Regions from separate parts of the Salipaludibacillus sp. CF4.18 genome, predicted to be linked through region 3. Evidence: riboswitches for the same ligand, from Rfam matches in the RefSeq annotation. Region 3 holds a riboswitch; each other region holds the start of a gene.

What was found. Region 3 has a riboswitch for cyclic di-GMP ahead of ACHABW_RS04885 (response regulator transcription factor). Riboswitches for the same ligand answer to the same signal wherever they lie in the genome.
Region 1: linked by a shared signal. The riboswitch ahead of ACHABW_RS07550 (flagellar assembly protein A) and the one ahead of ACHABW_RS04885 (response regulator transcription factor) in region 3 are both predicted to bind cyclic di-GMP.
Region 2: linked by a shared signal. The riboswitch ahead of ACHABW_RS09135 (competence type IV pilus major pilin ComGC) and the one ahead of ACHABW_RS04885 (response regulator transcription factor) in region 3 are both predicted to bind cyclic di-GMP.

Annotation. Positions count from the first base shown of each region.
Region 1 covers NZ_JBIMEV010000008.1:33,605-40,998, forward strand. The annotation lists gene ACHABW_RS07525 (DUF2628 domain-containing protein) at 97-969, shown strand; gene csaA (chaperone CsaA) at 1,153-1,503, opposite strand; gene ACHABW_RS07535 (BCCT family transporter) at 1,729-3,615, shown strand; gene crcB (fluoride efflux transporter CrcB) at 3,702-4,103, opposite strand; gene ACHABW_RS07545 (fluoride efflux transporter FluC) at 4,094-4,510, opposite strand; cyclic di-GMP riboswitch class I at 4,725-4,821, shown strand; gene ACHABW_RS07550 (flagellar assembly protein A) at 4,877-6,922, shown strand.
Region 2 covers NZ_JBIMEV010000010.1:113,465-120,858, forward strand. The annotation lists gene ACHABW_RS09105 (DUF7305 domain-containing protein) at 1-145, opposite strand, end outside; gene ACHABW_RS09110 (PilW family protein) at 160-618, opposite strand; gene ACHABW_RS09115 (type IV pilus modification PilV family protein) at 615-1,064, opposite strand; gene ACHABW_RS09120 (GspE/PulE family protein) at 1,299-2,960, shown strand; gene ACHABW_RS09125 (type IV pilus twitching motility protein PilT) at 2,969-4,009, shown strand; gene ACHABW_RS09130 (type II secretion system F family protein) at 4,009-5,214, shown strand; cyclic di-GMP riboswitch class II at 5,219-5,304, shown strand; gene ACHABW_RS09135 (competence type IV pilus major pilin ComGC) at 5,337-5,753, shown strand; gene ACHABW_RS09140 (prepilin peptidase) at 5,870-6,637, shown strand; gene pilM (type IV pilus biogenesis protein PilM) at 6,637-7,394, shown strand, end outside.
Region 3 covers NZ_JBIMEV010000004.1:185,715-193,108, reverse strand. The annotation lists gene ACHABW_RS04900 (HAMP domain-containing sensor histidine kinase) at 1-818, opposite strand, end outside; gene ACHABW_RS04895 (response regulator transcription factor) at 799-1,494, opposite strand; gene ACHABW_RS04890 (hypothetical protein) at 1,635-1,934, shown strand; cyclic di-GMP riboswitch class I at 2,094-2,181, shown strand; gene ACHABW_RS04885 (response regulator transcription factor) at 2,349-3,044, shown strand; gene ACHABW_RS04880 (NAD(P)/FAD-dependent oxidoreductase) at 3,076-4,047, opposite strand; gene ACHABW_RS04875 (YhdT family protein) at 4,288-4,590, shown strand; gene panF (sodium/pantothenate symporter) at 4,587-6,044, shown strand; gene ACHABW_RS04865 (CynX/NimT family MFS transporter) at 6,090-7,316, opposite strand.

The DNA.
Region 1 (7,394 bases), on a different contig from region 3:
ATCTGTGATATCTTTGTTAATAATGCTTCCCTATGCTATTTTTCTGCTAATTCATGATAAAATAGTACCCAAGCTGTTTAAGAAGGAGAATTTACAATGAACAAGGATCAATCCTCTAGCTATTTAACGACTCAATCCCCCCCTATTTATGAGATTGTAAAGAATAATCATGAATACTATGATAAAAAATGGAAAAAACATAAAAAACCCAATAACTATGCAGGATGGAATTGGCCCGCTTTTATCATTCCACCCTTTTGGCTAGCGTACCGCTATATGTACGGATGGACTCTACTCTATTTTATTTTTATTGTCGCCGAATTAACTCTTTTATCGGCTATTAGTTTTTATAGTGAAATAACTTTTTTGCTTCCTATATTGACACATTTCTTTTTTGGTCTAAAAGGCAATGCTTTTTTTACGAGAAGGGTCTTGAAGCTGATTCAACTTACTAATTCTGATACGGAAAAAACGAAACCTGCAGTTCCTCTATTTGCGAAGAAAGGAACATCATGGATTAGTGCAATAGTGACGCCGGTAATTGTAATATTTCTCTTGATTTTACCTGTTCAAGCATTATCTGAATGGTCTTTTGAAAGTGAACTAGATCCGGGGATTTACATCTATTCCGATAACAATAATAATGAAAAAACGCCTGAGTACAATGGAGACATCGTTACTTCTCCGGTTTTCAAAAAGTATGACGCACGAATTAACCTTTTTTACATTGGAGAAGAGCCTGTTAACAATCAGACATTTCGAGTCTCCCTTTTATTCCAAGATCCGGAAGAACCGGACGAATGGGAAAGCCTTCGCGATCGCGAGTCTAAGAAATTTTCTTCTAATCGTATCTCGTTGGATGTCATTGATGCACAAAATCCTGCCACTAAAGTTGGCAACTATCGGGTTGAAATTTTTGTTGGTGGGGAGTTTGTCGGAGAAGAAAGATTCACAATAACGATGGAATAACGGTATCATCCTAAGAAAAACGGCATAGCCGTCTTTTATTAAATACAGCGTCAGCTTCCACCGCAAGTATCAAGGGTGGGTTTCCCTTGATACTTGCGTGTGGAGGTAGCTGCCCATTTTATATATTAAAAGGTTGTGTTAAAGAGGTATTGTATACCTCTTTAACACAACCTCATTTGTTTTTTAGCTAATCGTCGTTCCATTCGGAACTTCTTCATCAATATTTAATAATACAACATCGCCTTTTTCAGGCGTTCCACCTATGACTAGCACTTCTGAAGCATAACCTGCAATTCTCCGTGGCGGAAAGTTCACGACAGCCACCACTTGTCGGCCTACCAAGTCTTCCGGCTCATAACGCTTTGTAATTTGAGCACTCGACTGTTTAATCCCTAAATCTTCCCCGAAATCAATTCTCAGTTTAATTGCTGGTACTCTAGCCTCTCTAAAAGAACTTGATTCGATGATCGTTCCCACTCTCATATCTAATTTCATAAAATCCTCAATGGAAGCTGTTTCATTTATCTCAGACATTTTCTCACTCCTAATCATTACATTATTTAAATTGCAATCTTTTACAATAATACATTGTAGCTATATTGTTTAGCAAACATCGTGACTTTAGTTTCAAATACTAGACAAAAGGGGAAAAAGTAACTATCATGGCACCAATGTCCTTCCTTTGCATTTATTTGGATTTTTAAAATTAGATTTACACTAAGAAAGGGGGTCGTCCGCTATCATGGATGACACTACTACATGAAAAATTATGAGTATGAAACAAAAAAACCCAATATTGTTTTCTATATTTCTGCACCACTAGTTTTCCTTTTTGTACTATGGGGATTTTTTGGACCTGAATCTCTAGAAAACCTTTCAGGGATAGCATTAGGTCTTACTCTCGATAATTTTGGGTGGTTCTACATGCTATCGACTGCCTTTTTTATCGCTTTCGTTTTATTCTTGGCAGTCAGCCCTTTCGGAAAACTTAAATTAGGGAAACCACATGAAAAACCAGAGTATAAGTTTTTAACATGGCTTGGCATGCTCTTTTCTGCTGGAATTGGTGTTGGTTTCGTTTTCTGGGGCGTGGCAGAACCTGTTCTCTATTTCTTCGATCCACATCCAGACTACGTTGGTGCGTCTGAAGGGGTTAGAGCCGCCGCAGGTCTGCGATACGGAGTTTTCCACTGGGCATTACATCCGTGGGCTATCTTCTCGCTCGTAGCTTTGACGTTAGCTTATGTACAATATAGAAAGGATCAACCGGCATTAATAAGTTCTGCTTTCCAGCCTATTTTAGGTGATAAAGCACACGGTCCTTTCGGAAAAGCAATCGATACATTGGCTGTTCTGGCAACTGCTACCGGTGTTGCTACGACATTTGGGCTAAGTGCGATGCAAATTACCGGGGGTCTATCCTATCTTGTTGACTGGATCCCAAACAACTCTACAACTCAATTTACGGTTATTGCAATTGTTACCGTTTTATTTATCTTTTCAGCTGCAACCGGAGTTAACAAAGGAATTAAGATTTTGAGCACCCTTAACTTAACCGTGGCAGCAATTTTGCTAGTTTTTGTGCTTGTATTTGGTCCAACTCTTTTTATAGCACAAAATTTTGTGACTACCATCGGCAGCTATATTACTAACGTCACCCAAATGAGTTTAGACTTAAACCCGTTTGGAGATGGTGAATGGTTGGGAAGCAACACTATTTTCTTCTGGGCCTGGCACATTTCATGGGCTCCATTTATGGGTATTTTTATCGCAAGAATTTCTCGTGGCCGAACCATCCGAGAATTCATTGGAGGCGTATTAATTGTTCCTTCTTTATTAGCAGCACTATGGTTCACAGTTTTTGGCGGAACAGCTTTAGATATGATATTAAATGGAAATGAACAAATTGGTGATTTAGTCACGAACGAAGTTGAAGTGGCATTGTTTGCAACGCTTAGCGGACTGCCTTTCAGTGGAATTATGAGTACTTTAGCTGTATTACTAATTCTCGTTTTCTTTATTACTTCTGCCGATTCTGCCTCTTATGTTTTAGGTGCAATGACAAGCGGTGGCAGTCTAAGTCCTAAGCTATCCGTTAAAGTTATTTGGGGCTTTTTGATCGCTGGTACTGCAAGTGTTCTTTTAATCAGCGGTGGATTGGAGGGCTTACAGACCGCCTCCATTGTCGCAGCTCTGCCATTCGCTCTCATCATGATTGTGATGATTTTCTCACTCCTGATTATGATGGGACAAGATTTAAAAGCGGACAAAATTCTAAAGAACAAACGTCATACTCGCCAAGTAAAAGATGAAGTCTATGGCGGAATGCAAGAAAATATCTATGATAACTTCAAAGAAGAAGCGTACGGCGATATGAAAGACGACATTTATGAACAGGTAAAAGATGAAGTGTACGATGATTTCAGAGAAGAGGCATATAAAGATATTAAAACCGAAGTATACGACCAGGTTAAAGATGAAGTATATGATGATATTAAAAACGAGGTGTACGAGGAATTTAAAGAAAAAATTTATCAAGATCTTCGAAAGGATCTTGGCGATCAATTATCTGACGACTTTTCTCCTTCGGAAGAAAAGAAAACTGTAAAAGATTCACACAAAGATAATCCTGATAGTAAGAAATAAGCATACTAATGAAATGGAGTATGATATTAAGCTAAGAGTATTAAAAAGGGCACTCAAATGAATTTCACTTGAGTGCCCTTTTTCATTTAAATGAACTTCATCACCTGACTGCCCAGAAACATTCCAATCAGAAAAGCAATCATAGCTCCTCCTATGGATAAACTTACATATGTAATAAACTCTCGCTTTTTTTGTTTCTGTAATAAGGTCACGGCTTCTACACTAAACGTTGAAAATGTCGTGAATGCTCCGCAGAATCCAACTGCGAAAACTAAGAAAGGAAGATCATCATAAACTATCTGAGGAACTTCCTGATATACCCCTCCGAAAAATAGACCAAGAAATAAGGAGCCGAGTATATTCACCATAAGCATCGCTGTTGGTATACTTCTCTGTTTTAGGTGCGACTTCACCCACGCTCCAAGCAAATACCTGCATGAGGCGCCTAGTCCACCTCCTAATGCAACAAGCAGGATGTTCATGACCATTCCCTCGATTCCTTCTTAACACTTCTATTAGCAAGGTACTGCCCTATCATCAATCCAATAGCGGCAACAAACATCCCGCCGAATAGTGATATGAGAAGATAAGTCGCCAATGATCCCATTGAATCGGTCCCGCCTAAGAGCACAGCATCTGCCGCTAAGGTCGACATCGTCGTAAACCCCCCACAAAAACCAACACCAATCCCTTCTTTCAAAACAGGTACGATTACCTTCACAAGTGTCCATCCTGTTAATGTCCCTAACAATAAACTGCCTATGATATTTTCAATAATCGTTCCTACAGGAAACAGGAGGGTCGTCGTTTGCATATTTATCAAATATCTTAACAATGTCCCTAAAGATCCACCAAGAAAAACAGAAAGAACCACCCATCCATGTTTTTGCATCATCCCGAACGCAACCTTTCATCTTCTCTTTCATTATCATCGCATAAAGCATTTCTCAATATCAAATTAATTGTTGATAATTAAACGGGGGGTGGGGTCGTAGTATTGATTATTTTATGTTTTCAAAAAAATATATATTTAGATCTTATTTAAGTTTATAATAAAAGTAATTAGACGTTATTTACCAATTTGAATTTAACACCTTTAAACAAAAGACTGACGATAACGGCAAATCTATTGAAAAATAGAGACGCAAAGCTACAGATCTAACGGACTAATATAAATGTATGTCTTATGATGGCTGAGCTACCGAAACAGGATAATCCCTGTTTCTTAACCATAATAATATGGAAAGAGGCGGTGATAACCTTGACTCAATCATTAGTATTTCAAGGGAAAAATAGAGATTCCGTTGTTAAAAAGGCTCTCTACGAACTTCAATTACAAGAAGATGATGTAGAAATCAAAGTAATAGATTCCGGTTCCAATCGTTTATTTGGACTCAGTAAATCAAAAGTGAAAATAGAAGTAGTCATTAAAGAAAAAAATTCAGAAATACCAGAAAAGGAATTGAACTGGGAAGAGCTGCTTAAACAAGAAATCCATGACCAAAGCACTCCTAGCACTCACGCCACCGCTAACATTTCACAAGTGAATCTACTTGGAAAAGCATGGATTAAAGATGGAAACTTGTATTTTAAAGATTCAGATACTGCAAAACCAATCATAGAGCCGACAGAATCACTTCAAGTGAAGAAAAACGGGGAAATCATTAAAGAGAAAACCTTTCTCTCACAAGGTGATTCCATTACATTTGAATTAACCCCAAAAACTGTAGAAACAGCTTGGTCTCTTAAGGTTAATCAAGAGACACAGACTGTCATCCTTTCTATTAAGCCCGGATATTATTTGATTCCTTATATACCGGATCATCCACCCAATGAAAAGATAACTTTACTGCCAAAAGAAAGAAAGCAACCGAATAATCAATTGATGGAAGAAGATGTATTTGAACAATTAGCCAAAATGAAAGTCATTCATGGCATTGAAACTAATAAAATTAAAGAAGCATGCTCTACGCTGGAGGAAAAAACCTTCGTCATTGCCGAAGGACTTCTACCAAAGCACGGTAAGCACGGTGAGGTTAATTTCACTATTGATACAAAGGAAAAGAAATTAAATTTTGCTGAAAATGTGGATGGAACGATGGATTTTAGAGAATCCATTTACATTCCCTCCATCGAAGAAGGGCAACTTTTAGGTACTGTTGACGAGCCCACTGGTGGCGAAGATGGTATCACAATCTATGGCGATGTTATGAAAGCGAAGCCGGGTAAAGCAGTTACGCTGAAAGTTGGCAGTGGCGTCTCTTATCTAGAAGAAGAGAATAAACTGATTAGTACGGAGAATGGTCGTCCAAAAATCGAGAAACTCGGTCAATTAGTTCGAGTATCTGTATTACCCAAACTTTTACATCACGGAGACTTAAATCTAGAACACGGAAACATTCATTTTGTGGGCGATGTAGAAATAACAGGGCACGTAAATGAACAGATGACGGTGGATGCAGAAGGATCTGCGTTTATTCACAGAAGTGTCCTTCACAGCATAATTCAGACGAGGAACTCCATTACCGTAGCCGGGAATGCCATATCTAGTTCTTTAATCGCGGGAAAAAACAGCCTTGTATTTGATCAAATGTACACACAATTGGAGCCATTTATTCTGGAGTTTCATCAATTTCAAACGATGTTAAAACAGCTGGTCAAATCACCACACTACCAACAAATAAAACCCAACAGTCAAGGATTAGGTCCTGCCATTCGAGTATTAATGGAAACAAAATTTAAAGACTTTTCTTTAAAGTGTAAAGCGATGATCTCTTTAATCAACGATAAACAAAACTTACTCGATCGGCGTTGGCAAACCTTTGCCGGTAAAATTTATAAAGGGTTACTCGTCTATCACACTAATGCATTTAATAACCTATCCGATCTTGAAACGTTTAGTGATGAAGTATACGAACTATTGGACATTTGTCAAAGTCCCTCCAATTCAGTCTCAACTATTAAACTTTTATATACAATGAATAGTGATATACATTGTAACGGGGATGTCCAAATTGCCGGAAAGGGCTCTATTCATTCAAAGATCCATGCTGACGGCGAAGTCACGATAAAAGGGAAACTAATGGGGGGTTATATTTTCGGGAAAAAAGGTGTACGGATTGAGAATGCCGGCTCTGAATCCGGAGTGAAAACAGTGATAGAAGTTCCAGAAGATCAAACAATTGAAATAAAACAGGCTTATACGGATGTTTTTTTGAGGATAGGACAGAAGCAACTTAAACTAACTGATACCAAGACAAATATAAAAGCCTACTTGAATAATGATCATCAAATAGTCCTTTATTAAACAACTATTTTTACCTTCAGTGAGAAACTTCGCTGAAGGATTTTTGCATAAATCAAAATAATGAGGTCTCCTATGAGAAAAGTGTATCGTCTTTTGTATTTGTTACTCGGTTATCATGGATGTTAGAAAAAATTACCACTCCCTTTCCGTGGATGATCGGCGAGCCTCCTCGAACAAACTGACGCTCTGCGGGTTCTTGCTTGGATCATTTTTCCAAAGGAGTCTCCATGAATTTTTCGTTTTTGCTCTCGTTTTCGACCTGCTACGACGGTAACACCTACCTCTTTTTTCGATTTCTAATCTCCTTCATCCTCGCCTTTTCTCTCGTTTTCAACGTGCTACTTTTGTAGGTGCTACGACGGTAGCAATGTTTTCTGCGACGAGTAACCGCAGGAGCACCTACCTTTTTTTCGACTTCTAATCTCCTTCATTCTCGCCTTTGCTCTTGTTTTCAACGTGCTACTTTGGTAGG
Region 2 (7,394 bases), on a different contig from region 3:
CGGTTGTTAACGTTAAATTCGAAGATGTTACACCTATGACACCTAGGGTTAATACAGAAAAAATCATGATTAACAGCAAAACCAAAACTAAAGCCATGCCATTTTCATTATTTAATCTCTTAGTTGAGAGAAACTTATGTCTCATAGATTATCCTCCGTTCAATTCCTAATATAAATAGAAGATGAGATGGTCGTTGATTGTCCGTTCGTCGGTGAGAAGCTTTCTATCGTTATCTTTGTTTTTTCCATATGATCCTCATCGGGATGTGCAGTAAACATTTTTATGTTGTCAACGAGCTTGTTCTTATCCTCATCCACAGTTTCCCAAATCGTACTTGATCCTGCCTCAAAATAAATCCATTCCTCATTATTCAGATAGATTGCATCATCTTTTGTAGTTATCTGAGAACCATCTGCAGACCTTATCTTCCGCTGAATATCATTCATTGCATATCTAACGTCAGCCTGACTGTCTACGTGTTCTGCTTGATTCATGAACTGATTTTGTCCGAATAGTTGAATCGAAGTAACAATTAAAAGAATCATAGATAAGAGAGAGACGGAAATCAGCAGCTCAATCAGACTTAAACCTCTGTCATTTTTCAGCATAGACATCATTCGCCCTCCCAATATAAAATGGTTTCCATATAAGTATCAAATCTATCATAAGGATAAACTTCAGATACACCGACAATTAAGGAAATCAAACCTTCTTGCGCTTCATTCTTTTCTAATTTAATGGTTATATATTCTCCGTCTATTACTTTGTAACCAGCGTAAGTGTCTTCATTACTAGTTATTTCCGTAAAATCTTCTGCTGTCAGTTGAGCGGATACTTGGTCAAACGGAATAGTTTTAGAATAGTACGTCACTGTTTCCATATATTCCTGAACAATATACGTTTCATCAAGAATAGTATCCGATATTTGAATCGACTTAGCAGATTGGATGAACAGTCCTGATATAGGAATAATGACAATAGCGAGAATAGTGAGAGATATGAGAACTTCAAGTAAACTTAATCCCTTTTGCGAGACTAAATTTTTTTTAATGAAAGGTACCATTTTATGTCACCACCTGTATAATTATCAGTTAATTAAAATGTGATCTCTTTTAAGTTCTAAATTTAGACATATTTTTTGTAAAAATAACTGTATTTAGTCCTATTATACATTATAATGAGTATACAGATAGCTACATTTACCTGTATGGAAAATAGTTATTTTTTCACTATTATGTTCACTATAGTGGATACAATTGGTAAAAAGTAGTATTTTTGTTGGAATGGGTGAAGGTAGTTGAAAAAAACACGTAAAAGATTAGGAGATTTATTAGTAGATTCAGGTCTCATTACCAGTGAACAGCTTGAAGAAACGTTAAGTCAAAAATCAAGTAACCAAAAACTTGGAGATTCTTTGCTGCAGCAAGGGTTTATTACTGAACAGCAGTTAATCGAAGTATTAGAATTTCAACTAGGAATCCCTCATGTCAGTTTATACCGATATCCCATTGATCAGAAAATGGTCTCGCTTATCCCAAAGGAAATGGCTATGAGAAATTATATCATGCAATTGAAATTGGAGGGTGATAAATTATTTATTGCCATGGCGGATCCAATGGATTATTTTACGATAGACGACATCAGGTTATCAACCGGATTTCAAGTAGAAGTTGCAATTGCTACAAAAGACGACATTATTCGTACGATTAATAAATACTATGATCTTGATGACTCTGTTGAAAACATGTTAGGGGAAGAATTCAATCCCGAACAGCAAGAGGAGGAATCAATTGCCGAAGAAGATTCTCCGATGGTGAAGCTTGTAAATCAGTTACTCCTTCGGGCTATACAAGAGAGAGCCAGTGATATTCATGTGGACCCTCAGGAAGATAAGGTGAACATTCGATATCGTATTGATGGTGTACTAAGAACCGAACGGAATTTACCTAAACATATGCAAAGCATGTTAATTGCGAGAATTAAAATTATGGCTAATCTTGATATTACAGAATCGCGAGTCCCTCAAGATGGGCGAATCAAGATGAACGTAGAATTTCACCCTGTCGACTTAAGAATATCGTCACTGCCAACTGTTTATGGTGAAAAAGTAGTGATGAGGATACTAGACTTGGGAAACGCCATAAATGATTTGCATAAACTAGGATTCAGTCCGACGCATCATGAGAAGTTTAAATATCTTTTGAAGCAGCCTAATGGAATCATCTTGATAACAGGTCCAACAGGTTCCGGGAAATCATCCACGTTATACGCGGGCTTGAACGATTTAAACAGTGATCAGGTAAATATTATTACTGTAGAAGACCCTGTGGAATATCAAATTGAGGGGATTAATCAAATCCAAGTAAATACCAAAGTAGGCATGACTTTTGCTAATGGACTCAGATCAATATTAAGACAGGATCCCGATATAATTATGGTCGGTGAAATTAGAGATTCTGAAACAGCAGAAATTGCGGTAAGAGCTTCATTGACTGGCCATCTTGTTCTAAGCACAATTCATACGAATGATGCGATCAGCACCGTCAATCGACTAATCGATATGAAAATTGAACCGTTTCTATTGGCATCGTCCCTGTCGGGTATTATTTCACAAAGACTCGTTCGAAAAATCTGTCGGGATTGCAAGGGAACAAGAGAAGTAACAAAACGGGAAGCGGATATTTTCCAGCGACATGGAGTGATTATAGACCAACTTTCTTACGGCAAAGGTTGTCCTACGTGTAACATGACCGGCTATCGCGGAAGATTAGCTATTCATGAAGTGTTGACCTTAGACGATACGATTAAAAATATGATAATGAACGAAAAAACAGGCTCGGAAATTAGAGATTATGCACACTCAATGGGAATGAATTTCCTCATTGATGATGGACTTTATAAAATCAAACAAGGTATAACCACCACCGAAGAAGTTTTAAGAGTGGCAACAGATAAGTAGGTGAAACATTGAAAGAAAAAATAGATTTATTATTTGAAAAAGCAGTGAATGTTCAGGCATCTGACCTACATCTAACAATTGGTATGCCACCGATATTTCGTATACATGGTGACTTGGTAAAAGTAGATGAAGACAAGATATCGCCGGAAGAAATGGTCGGAATCACGGAAGCACTGCTTCCTAGCAGTCACTTAGAAATTTTGAAAGAAAAAGGAGAAGTCGATTTTTCCTATGGTATTCCGCAAGTGTCACGATTTCGGATTAATGCTTATTATCAACGATCTCACGTGAGTTTTGCGATTCGAATTATTCCAATGGGAGTTCCTAGTCTCGAAGATTTACAGCTTCCGCAATTACTAAACAAAATTGCGGAAAAAAAGCAAGGTCTTGTGCTTGTTACTGGACCAACGGGAAGTGGAAAATCAACAACTCTAGCAGCGATGTTGAAGTACATTAACCACTCATTTAAAAAACATATTATTACGCTGGAAGATCCAATCGAGTATTTGCACAAACATGATAATAGTATTGTGGACCAACGGGAAGTTGGTTTTGATACAAAATCATTTGCGAATGGTCTTCGGGCAGCTTTAAGACAAGATCCGGATGTCATTCTTGTCGGGGAAATGAGAGATTTAGAAACGATTTCTACCGCTATTACAGCTGCTGAGACAGGTCACTTAGTCTTAGCGACTTTACACACGTCAAGTGCACCGGCGACTATCGATCGAATTATCGATGTGTTTCCATCTGAACAGCAAGCGCAAATTAGAATTCAACTTGCTTCCGTTTTGACTGCGATTATTTCACAACGGTTATTTCCTTCAACTAATCATCGCAGTAGAAAAGCAGCTACAGAAATTCTGGTAAATAATTCTGCGATTGCAAATATGATCCGGAATGAAAAAATTCACCAGATTTATAATGTCATGCAGACAAGTCGCAGTGAGGGTATGCACACACTTGAGATGTCACTTCGAGAACTACTTAGGCGGAACGAGGTAAGTCACGAAGAGGTAGCTCCGTACTTACAAGAGAGGGATTCCTAATGGCTCAATTTAAATACGAAGGTAAACTGAAAAATGGGACAAAGAAGCAAGGGGTTGTCTTAGGTCAAACGCGGCGGCAAGCCATTCAAAAGCTACGGGCACAAGGAGTCGCACAAGCTTCTCTAACAGAAGTAGCTCCATCGTTATTAAATAAAGAGATTTCACTAGGTAATCCGGTTAAATTACAGGATTTTGTATTGTTTCTAAGACAGTTTGCTACATTACTCAAATCAGGTGTTTCTCTCTTGGACACGACAATGATCTTGTCGAAGCAGACAGACAGTAAAGTTTTAGGAAGGGCCCTTGCACAAATAGCCGATGAGTTATTAACAGGAAAAGCATTTTCAGACGCTGCCTCAGAACATAAAAAAGTGTTTCCGCCTATTTTCCTTAATATGGTCCGTGCAGGTGAAGTAAGTGGGTCATTAGATGAAACGTTAGAGCAACTCGCTTTGCAGTTTGAAAAACAGCATGAAACAAGGCAAAAAGTAAAAGCAGCTCTAGCTTACCCTGCTATTGTGGGAGTGGTTGCCATCGGTGTGGTAATCTTTCTGCTATCATCCGTTGTCCCAACATTTGCAAGTATGTTGAGTGATGTCGGAGGTGAACTCCCGTCAATTACCCTATTTGTATTAGGGGCAAGTGATTTTGTGTCTGGATTTTGGTGGTTGCTGATCTTATTACTAGTTATGTTAATTGTTTGTCTATGGGCGGTTCAACAAACTCCCAAAACGAAATATTACTATGACTATGCATTGTTAAAAATGCCGATTTTTGGTTCGCTATTGCAAAAAGCAGCGTTAGCTAGAATGTCTAGAACTCTTAGTACATTATTCTATAGCTCTGTTCCAGTATTACAATCGATGCAAATTGTTGAAAAGGTAGTCGAGAATGAAGTGATTTCCCAATCTTTGAAACAGTCACGTGAAGCGTTGGAAAGAGGACAAAAACTAACGACTCCGATGAAAGAGCACTGGGTTTATCCTCCATTGGTGATTCAAATGATTTCGATAGGTGAGGAAACAGGAGCATTGGATGACATGTTAGTAAAAATTGCAGATTTCTATGAGAAAGAAGTAGAATATGCAACGGACAAATTAAAAGCATTAATTGAACCGGTAATGATTATTTTATTAGCGGTCGTCGTAGGAACAATCGTTATTTCGATTATGGTGCCGATGTTCCAAATTTATTCAGAAATATAAATGAGATAGCAAAGGAAGCGATGAAAGATGATCGATTTAAATGGGTACTTGGATCATCAGGAGTGAGTAGTGCAACCGGCCTTCTCTATAAATAAAAGATTAAAAAAGAGGAGAGAAAAAACATGATGAAAAAGCTAAGAAAAATGTTGAAGAATGAAGATGGGCTTACGCTTATTGAATTATTGGTAGTTGTTGTTATTTTGGGGATTATCGCTGCAATTGCGATTCCTAGTGTGGGGAGTTTAATTGAAAATTCAAGAGATGATGCTTCTAAAGCAAACGCACAGCAATTGATTAGTGCAGCAAGATTGTATGAAGCTTCTAATCCAAATGCTACTGAAGTTTCGATTGATATTGATGGTTTAGTAAGTGGTGGTTTCCTTGTTGATGATATGGAAGACCCGCATAGCAATGCGAATGATCAATCGTATACAAGTGGAACGGTTACATTTGTTGAAGGTGGAGATCATACTGTTGAATTGGTAGGAATTAAAACAGTTTCTGGTACACGAAACAATCTATCTATTGCTGATTCATAAAAATGTAGTAATTCAATAATTATCCCCCACTCTTGTGGGGGACATTTCTTTATAATGATCTTCTAAGTTTGATACCATAGAAAACTTTAGATTTAAATATGAAAGGAAGCATGTCCATGGAAGTTCTTTTTCATGTATACTTATTTGTAGTAGGAGCAATATTCGGGTCCTTTTATAATGTTGTAGGCTTGCGGATTCCTGCGGGCGAATCGATTGTTACTCCGAGATCAAACTGTCAAACTTGTAAGCGAACACTTACATGGAAAGAGCTTATACCGGTTGTATCCTATGTGGTACAGCGGGGACATTGCAAAAAATGTGCATCATACATATCGGTAAAATACCCATTATTTGAACTGGCAACAGCAATTCTATTCTCACTTTCTCCTATCATTGTTGGATGGTCGATGGAATTAGTAGTTGCTCTTGTTTTTGTTTCGATGTTAATCATTATTACAATATCTGATTTAGAGACAATGCTGATCCCAGACAAAGTACTATTGTTTTTTTTAGTTCCGCTTCTCCTATTAAGAGTGATCGAACCGTTACCAAATTGGTGGGATAGTCTTGCCGGAGCAGCATTTGGTTTCCTCTTATTTTTGCTCTTAGCAATTCTAAGCAAGGGCGGCATGGGTGGAGGAGATATCAAGTTAATGGCTGTAATTGGTTTGGTACTAGGTTTTTCAGGAACATTATTAACGATATTTTTATCGTCATTCCTTGGGGCTGTGTTTGGTATTATCGGACTTATAACTGGTAAACTAAAAAGAAAACATCCAATCCCTTTTGGACCTTTTATTGCCCTAGGAGCAATTCTAAGCTACTATTTCTATGATCCAATACTAGATTGGTATGTCAACTTACTACTTAATGGAGGTTTCTAATGACAGGTTTATTAAATTTCAGAAAACAAGATCATGTAAGCTTACAATTTAAAGATCACGTCATCCGTTGTGTCATAACAAAAGAAGCCTCGGAAGCATCTATGGTGGCATTCTATGAGAAAGCAGTTCCTGAAGGTATCATAGAAAAAGGAAAAATTATTGATGAAACTAATTTCGTTCTGATTTTAGAAGAGTGTATCGCGAATTGGAAATTAAAAAGAAAAAGCATTAAATTTCTCGTCCCTGACTCTTCGATTTTCTTTCGGAAGCTGTCTCTTCCTAATAATCTAACGAAAGAAGAAATACGAGGTCATATTAATTTTGAAATAGGAACCTCTATTCATCTTCCTTTTGAAGATGCTTCTTTTGATTTTCATATTTTAGATTCTGAGGAAGAAACGGAAACGATTGAGATTCTTTTTTTTGCGGTTCCAGAACCGTTATTAAAACAGTATGTTAAGCATTTGGAAGACGGAAATACAAAACCAGATGTTGCAGATGTCGCAGCGTTGTCTCTTTACCGATTCTATTACTTGAATTATTTAGATCAGATAGATGACGATGCTCACATTATGTTATTGGAATGGGACATGACTTCGATAAATGTTAGTGTCTTCAACCATCATAAACCGATTTTTCTGAGGAGTATTCCTCATTACTTAGATGTAGAAAATTGGGAAATGACGCAAGAGGATTCTCTTGTAACGTGGAAAGATATTAATAGTGAAAAGATAGATGGTGATCTAGCTGATTCGTT
Region 3 (7,394 bases):
TCAAGTGCTTGCAACAACCCGCTAATCGAGGTGACGGGTGTTTTTAATTCATGTGTCACACCGGCTAGCAGTGCCGTCCTCGTTTCTTCCAGCTGTTCAAGACGATTGGCCATCTCATTAAAGGATTCCACTAAATCATAGACTTCTTCCTCTTTAATAGATTCTGGAGTAAGTGCCATTTTTTGATACGTGCCTTCTTTAATTTTACGAGCACCATTAGAGACATATTTAATCGGTGTAACTAATCGGCGTAATTGAAAGTAGATTGCCGCCCATCCAAGAACCGCCATACTTAAAAGCATCATGGTGAGTTGGCGATATTCTTGTTGGACAGAAGTTACAAACTCTTCTTTTTGTAAAACAAGCACCCAGCCAAAAAGAACGTCTTGATCTTCAATAGGGGCCTTCACGACATAGAAACGGTCTCCTTCGTTCGTTAAATCAACAACTTGAACATCCTCTTCGCTATCCAATATCGTCGTAGGGAATCTTCGAATGGAGAGACCACCTTGACGGTTATATGGAGAAAGCGTGTAACCTCCTGGATCCACAACAAAAATCTCTGTTTCTTCTCGAAATTGAGGATTAATTTCTGGAGTGTCCTCCAGGGTTGTCTCATCTTCTTGTAAATTAACAACTTGTGCCGCGGTTTGTTCTGCAATAAACCGTGTTAAATCAATCCGGTTTTCTATAGTAGTGTGGCGAATCCAAAGAGCAGAAATAATCCCGATTACAATAAGTCCGACAACAAGGGTCATTAAATAACGTCTTGTCCAATGTTGGAGCAGTGGAATCCGTTTATTTTTTCGTGTAGACACGGAACTGATACCCCATTCCCCTTACTGTCGTTAGTTCACCTTCGTCATCTGACCAATCTTTCAATGCTTGCCGGATCCGCTTGACGGATAAATCAACAGCTCGATCTGTGCCTTCGTAGTCCTGACCCCAAACATTTTCTAATAGTTGCTCGCGCGTCAATGTTTGGTTTGGATTTCGTGCCAAATAAAGAAGAAGCTTAAAATCTCTTGGAAGGATGGCCACAATATTTCCTCCAATACGAACGTCTCTAGTGGATTCGTTTATCGTGAGCTCTCCGTAGGTAAAGGTAGAATTATCTCTTTCTTCCGAAGGGGTAGTCACACGCCTAAGGACGGCATGAACTCGAGCGACAACTTCATCGGCAATAAAAGGTTTCGTGATGTAATCATCAGCGCCACTGTTCAATCCTGTTAGTCGGTGCTGCACGTCACCGAGAGCAGTCAGCATTAAAATAGGGCACTGACTTTCTTCACGCACTTCATGAAGGACGCTCCAACCATCTCGGTCAGGAAGCATCACATCCAGTAAGATTAAATCTGGGTGATGATCGTAATAGGCATCGATTCCCTCGTTTCCGTTGAATGCTTGAATAACATGCCAACCTTCTCGCTGTAAAAAAACGCGCAGAACATGGTTAATGGCTTCTTCGTCTTCAATTACTAATATGGTCGTCATTGATAGTTATCTCCTTAGTTTTTTTGACGCTATGCGTTTTTCTTAAATTATTTTTCTAATGTTATCTCGTTTCATGGATGTTGCTGCTTTTCTTCATGATACATGAAGGGGAATAACAAATACATACTAGTGGTTTCCTTTTGGTTCTTCGAGCAATATCCGGTCAAGATGCTGAACTTGATGGTGTTCAACGAATTGTTGAGGGCACACAAACTATGACAGTGTATAAATCAATTAATTTGATTGCCAATAGAGCTGCTGAACTGGCGATGCAGATTGCTGCCGGTGAAGAAATTGGGACAGATTCACTAACTGACAACGGTCAAATCGAGGTTCCTTCTATTTTATTAGATCCGATTGCTGTTACGTCCGATAACATTGATGACACAATAATTAAAGAAGGTCACTTAACAGAATCAGAGATATACGACACCGAATAATCATATTTAAACTGAACAAAGCCTTTCAATTAGTTGGAAATTAACTTTTGAGAGGCTTTGTTTATCTATTTAAGACGGAGTTTCTCTCATATAACGTTTACATTCTATCGAAAAAAGACTATAATTTTACTTAATACCTATTACCTATAATTCGATAAACTTCGATAATGGCAAACTTATTGAAAAATAAGGACGCAAAGCTTCGGGTCTAAGGCTTTATAAAAGCTAAGACAGCCGGGTTACCGAAAAGAGTTGGACTCTTTTGAAAATAAGTAACCTTATTTTCATACCCCACCATTCTTTTTGGTGGGGTTTTTGTGTTCCATAAATAAGTACTTAAATACTATATAATTTAGTTGCTCTGAGTAATGAATGATGTTAACTAGTATTACTACTTAAGGAGGGAATTTCAGAATGAATCTTACTAAAAAAAGAGAAGTACAATCACTTAAATCTAGAATCATCTACTATGATCAAAGCTCCGACATTTTGTCTGGAAGTTTAAGAGGAAAAATTTCAGAGGAAATTATTGCCCTTACGTTAAAACAACAGAAGGACACTAAAGAAGATTGGATTTTCTTTTCGTTTGATAATGACGATAAATATTCACTGAATTTAATATTAGAAAAAATACATGAACTTAAAAGGAAAGAAGACTGTCACATTTTACTTATAAGTAAAAATCCTCTCCATAAAGAGTTACTTACTACTTTATCATTTCCGATAAGCGGGTTAGTTTCATTATCTTATTTAAAGGATAATTATTCAAATGTGTTGCAAACTTTATTAAATACAGGAATTTTTTTAGAGGCAGACTTTCATAAAGATATTGTGAATGAGATAGATCATATTAAATACAAAAGTATGCCGATTAAACAGCTTGTTCTTATTAAAGATAAGGTTGACCTTCAATTATCAAAGAATGAGCAAATTGTTCTGCAATTGATCCTTGATGGAAAAAACAATAAAAATATCGCTGAAAAACTTTATTTTGCCGAGTCAACGATTAGTACCATTGTATGTCGACTTATTAAAAAAACTTGTGCACGAGACCGCACAGATGCACTGGTAAAAGCGATTAAGTGCGGGTGGGTTGAAGGACAACGGTAACGAAGTTATAAAGAGTTCGCTTCCTTAAAATTCAATAACGTGAATCCCGATAAGTGGCCTCTCCGACTCGAATACCCGATAGAATAGCACTCTCGATTCTCGTTCGGCCACTAGTATCATTTTTTGTTAAAAAACTGTCGCCTGCAATGAAGATCGGGTAATTTTTCAGTTTTAAGAAAGGTTCTCTGTACACGTGTGTCGCTTCCGCGTAGCGCCAACGTTTTAATTGATAGGCCGATAGATTATTAGATTCAATAAGGTCTGGTGAGAGAATAGCTACTATTTCGTTAAGCACCTCGTCATCTTTTAGGGCAAAGTGATCTCTACTCCAATCACCGTTCATATAGACAGATAAGATTGGCGAGTGGGATATTCCTTTTTGATCGTTTGCTACAATTTTATCGACACCAGCAGGTACGTGATCAGAAATTATTCCATTCTCACCTATAGAAACAGGTTTCTTTAGTGTGAGTAATCCGACGAAGCAAGGTTTAAATTTTGAAGCAGCAAGGGAATTCTTATCTTGATTTGTTACGTGAATTGGCGATTTTTCTAGCAATTCTAATGCTTGAGGAACAGGTGCTGTTAATACAACAGCATCACTGGTGTATTTTTTTCCTGTGTTAGTCGATAGAATCAGTTCCGTGTCTTTAGCTTCTATATGATCGACACGTTCCTGAAGAGTGACAGGCAGATTTTGAGCGATTTTTTTAATGAACGAGTTCATCCCTTCCATACCTGAATATCTTGGGTAATCATCTCCAAACCATCGTTTGATCCACTTATTCTCTAACCATTCTTCCGTTAGTTTTTCGAGTTCAATCGAACGGACAGTGAAAAATTGGGCACCGTGATCTGCTCGTCCTTCTCCTATACGTCTTGTAGCCATACGACCGCCAATACTTCTGCTTTTTTCTATAATTGTTACTGTTTCTCCTTTTTCAATAAGAGTTTTAGCTGCAAAAACACCAGCAAGTCCCCCGCCTATGACTGTAATATTCATAGTAAAACCCCTCTCATTATCTTTCTTACTCTTCCAAAACAACAGTTTCTAAAAAACTACCACCCTGAACTGTCCTATTATCGATTTATTATACTAGATTGAAAAAAAGGTGACAACGAAACACGTTCGGTATCTGCAAGGCAAGAGAAGTTGCTCATTGAAAGAAAATTCTTTAGTATGTAAATAAATAAGAACGATTATTTAATTGTGGAAGGTTAGAAAATCTAGGGGGCAGTGACGATGTATAGAATACCGGAGCGGACGACAGAGCGACGTTTTAAAATTGCGCACCGCGAGGCGTGGATCGGGGTTATACTTGCATTGGTAAATATTCTTTGGTGGTATGGTTTTGCATATACAATGGGATCGAAAGCCCCGGAGGAATATACATACGTATTTGGATTTCCGGCTTGGTTTTTTTGGAGCTGTATTGTCGGTTTTATTGTGATGGTCATCCTTGTTTTTATCGTTGTCAAATTTGTACTTGTTGACATGTCATTGGAAGATGAAGATGACACGGGGAATGGAGGGCATTCATCATGAATTGGGATGTGTTATTGCCTTTAATTCTATTTTTAGTAGTTATTTTTCTTATAGGGGTTTGGTCCAACCGGAAAATGGCTAAATCCACTTCTTTTTTAAGTGATTATTTTCTTGGAGGCCGGGAACTTGGCGGGCTCGTTCTAGCGATGACAATGGTCGCTACGTATGGAAGTGCTTCAAGCTTTCTTGGGGGACCAGGGGCTGCGTATACGATTGGTTTAGGATGGGTCTTACTTGCAATGACACAAGTTGCGACGGGTTATTTTGTCCTGCTAATATTAGGGAAGAAGTTCGCAATTGTTGCTCGCAGGTATAAAGCAATTACATTGATTGACTTTTTAAGAGAACGATATAAAAGCACGATTGTTGTATTGGTTTCTGCGCTTAGTATCATTGTTTTTTTATTCGCTGCAATGGCAGCGCAATGGATTGGTGGGGCCTACTTAATTCAGTCCTTAACAGGACTAACGTATGAAACAGCTTTATTCGTGTTTGCCATTGCTGTGTTAATCTACGTAATTATTGGCGGATTCCGTGCAGTAGCATTTACAGATACTCTTCAAGGATTCGTCATGTTTGGTGGAACACTTATCCTCTTAATTGGTGTGGTTATTGCCGGTGGCGGGTTGGATCAGATTTTTAATGATTTAATGGTTGAAAATCCGAATCTCATCACGCCTTATGGTCATGAAGGTCAACTCACCAGTCTTTACGTGTCTTCTTTCTGGATTTTAGTTGGGGTAGGGGTTGTTGGTTTACCTCAAGTCGCCGTTCGTGCGATGTCCTATCGGGATTCGAAGTCGATGCACCGTGCGTTAATGATTGGCACGGTTGTTGTTGGTTTTATCATGTTAAATATGCATTTAATTGGTGTGTTTGCGCGTCCAGTTCTACCAGGTATTGAGGTGGCGGATCAGGTTATCCCGTTAATCGCACTGGAGGTTTTACCGGGGTGGCTTGCTGGTTTGGTTTTGGCTGCTCCGCTTGCAGCAATGATGTCAACAGTGGACTCCCTGCTTTTACTAGTAAGTTCTTCGATTGTTAAGGATGTGTATATTAATTATATGAAGCCAAAAGCAACGTATAGCCATGTGAAGAAAGTAAGTATGGGTGTGACTGCATTTCTAGGTATTATCGTGTTTCTTTTAGCGATTAACCCTCCGGAATTATTGATTTACTTAAATCTATTTGCATTTGGGGGATTAGAAGCGGCGTTTATATGGCCAATCGTACTTGGTCTTTATTGGAAGTACAGTAATAAATACGGGGCTATCGCTTCTATGATTACAGGACTCGTTTCTTACATTATCATTTTTCGATTTAATAGTGAGTATGGTGACCTGTTTGGCGTTCATGCCGTGGTGGTCCCTGTTATATTATCCCTTTTAGCGTTTATTAGTGCTAGCTTGCTGATCAAACGGGAAGTCTATTATTTTCCGACAAAAACAATCTAATGAAACGAGGGTGACTTTTACGTCACCCTCTAATTTCTAGAAAAATTAAGCTTTCATCTTTGCTTGTTTTTGTTCAGATTGCAATATATATAAATCTCGGCCTGCTCCAAGACCAGCAATGAGTAATCCGATACATAGAATTCCAAACATCACAAAAGCTGGAGTCCATGTTTGAAAAGAATCAAATAAATATCCCATAAAAAATGGGCCTATTGCTGCTAATGAATATCCGCCGGACTGTGCCATACCGGATAAATTAGCTGCACCTTCTGCGTTTTCGGCTCGTAAAGCGAATAGAATTAGAGCAAGACTAATTCCCGCCCCTTGTGCCACACCTAATGCAATAATAAAGGCTACGACTAAGATCATATTTTCACTTAAAAAAATTCCGATAAAACCGAGAAGGTACAGAATAGCAATGCTAGCCACAATCGGACGTTGATTAGAAATGCGACTTGCAAGAACTGGTATTAACAGAGTTGCTGGAAGACCAGCAAATTGAAGGACCGTTAAGAGCCAGCCTCCAGTTACAACATCAATCCCTTGACTGTATAGGATTTCAGGAAGCCACGAGATCAGACAATAATAAATACAGGATTGAAGTCCCATAAAAAGTGTCACTTGCCAGGCAAGTGAGGAACGCCAAATAGAGCTTTTTGCACTAACAGAGTTTTTTGCTTTTGTGTGTTTATTTTTTAATTGGGGAAGCCAAATAAGTATCCCAATCAAGGGTAAGAGTGCCCATACACCAAGAGATTTCTCCCAGCCGAGGCTATAGTTTTCAGCCAAAGGAACAGCTAAACCAGAGGCAAGAGCAGCCATAATGGACATAGAAGTAATGTAAATGCCAGTCATCATTCCTAGTTTTCCGGGGAATTTGTCTTTAATAATACCAGATATTATCACATTACAGATAGCTATTCCTAGCCCTAAAATAGCAGTTCCGATGAATAAGGCAGTTACTAAACCTGTGGAACGAAGGAGGATGCCAGTGAAGATAGTAAGAAGAGCAAAGAAAATTGTTCGCTCATTTCCGAATTTACGGCCCATTTTAGGAGCAACTAGAGAAAATACTCCAAATGCTAATAGGGGAAGGGTAGTTAGAAGACCTGCTAGAGTGTTTGATATTCCTAATTCCACTCGTATCGTACTGATTAATGGTCCTACAGATGTGATTGCAGGTCGCAGGTTAAATGCAATGAAGATAATTCCTAAAATCAATATCATATTATGGACGGATATCTGTTTTGTTGAAAGTTGCTTTTGACCCATTAGTGAAGGCTCCTTTCACATTCGTAGAACTTCTTTGCTTTAATGTTTCATTCATACTACCATTTTTTACGCCAATTA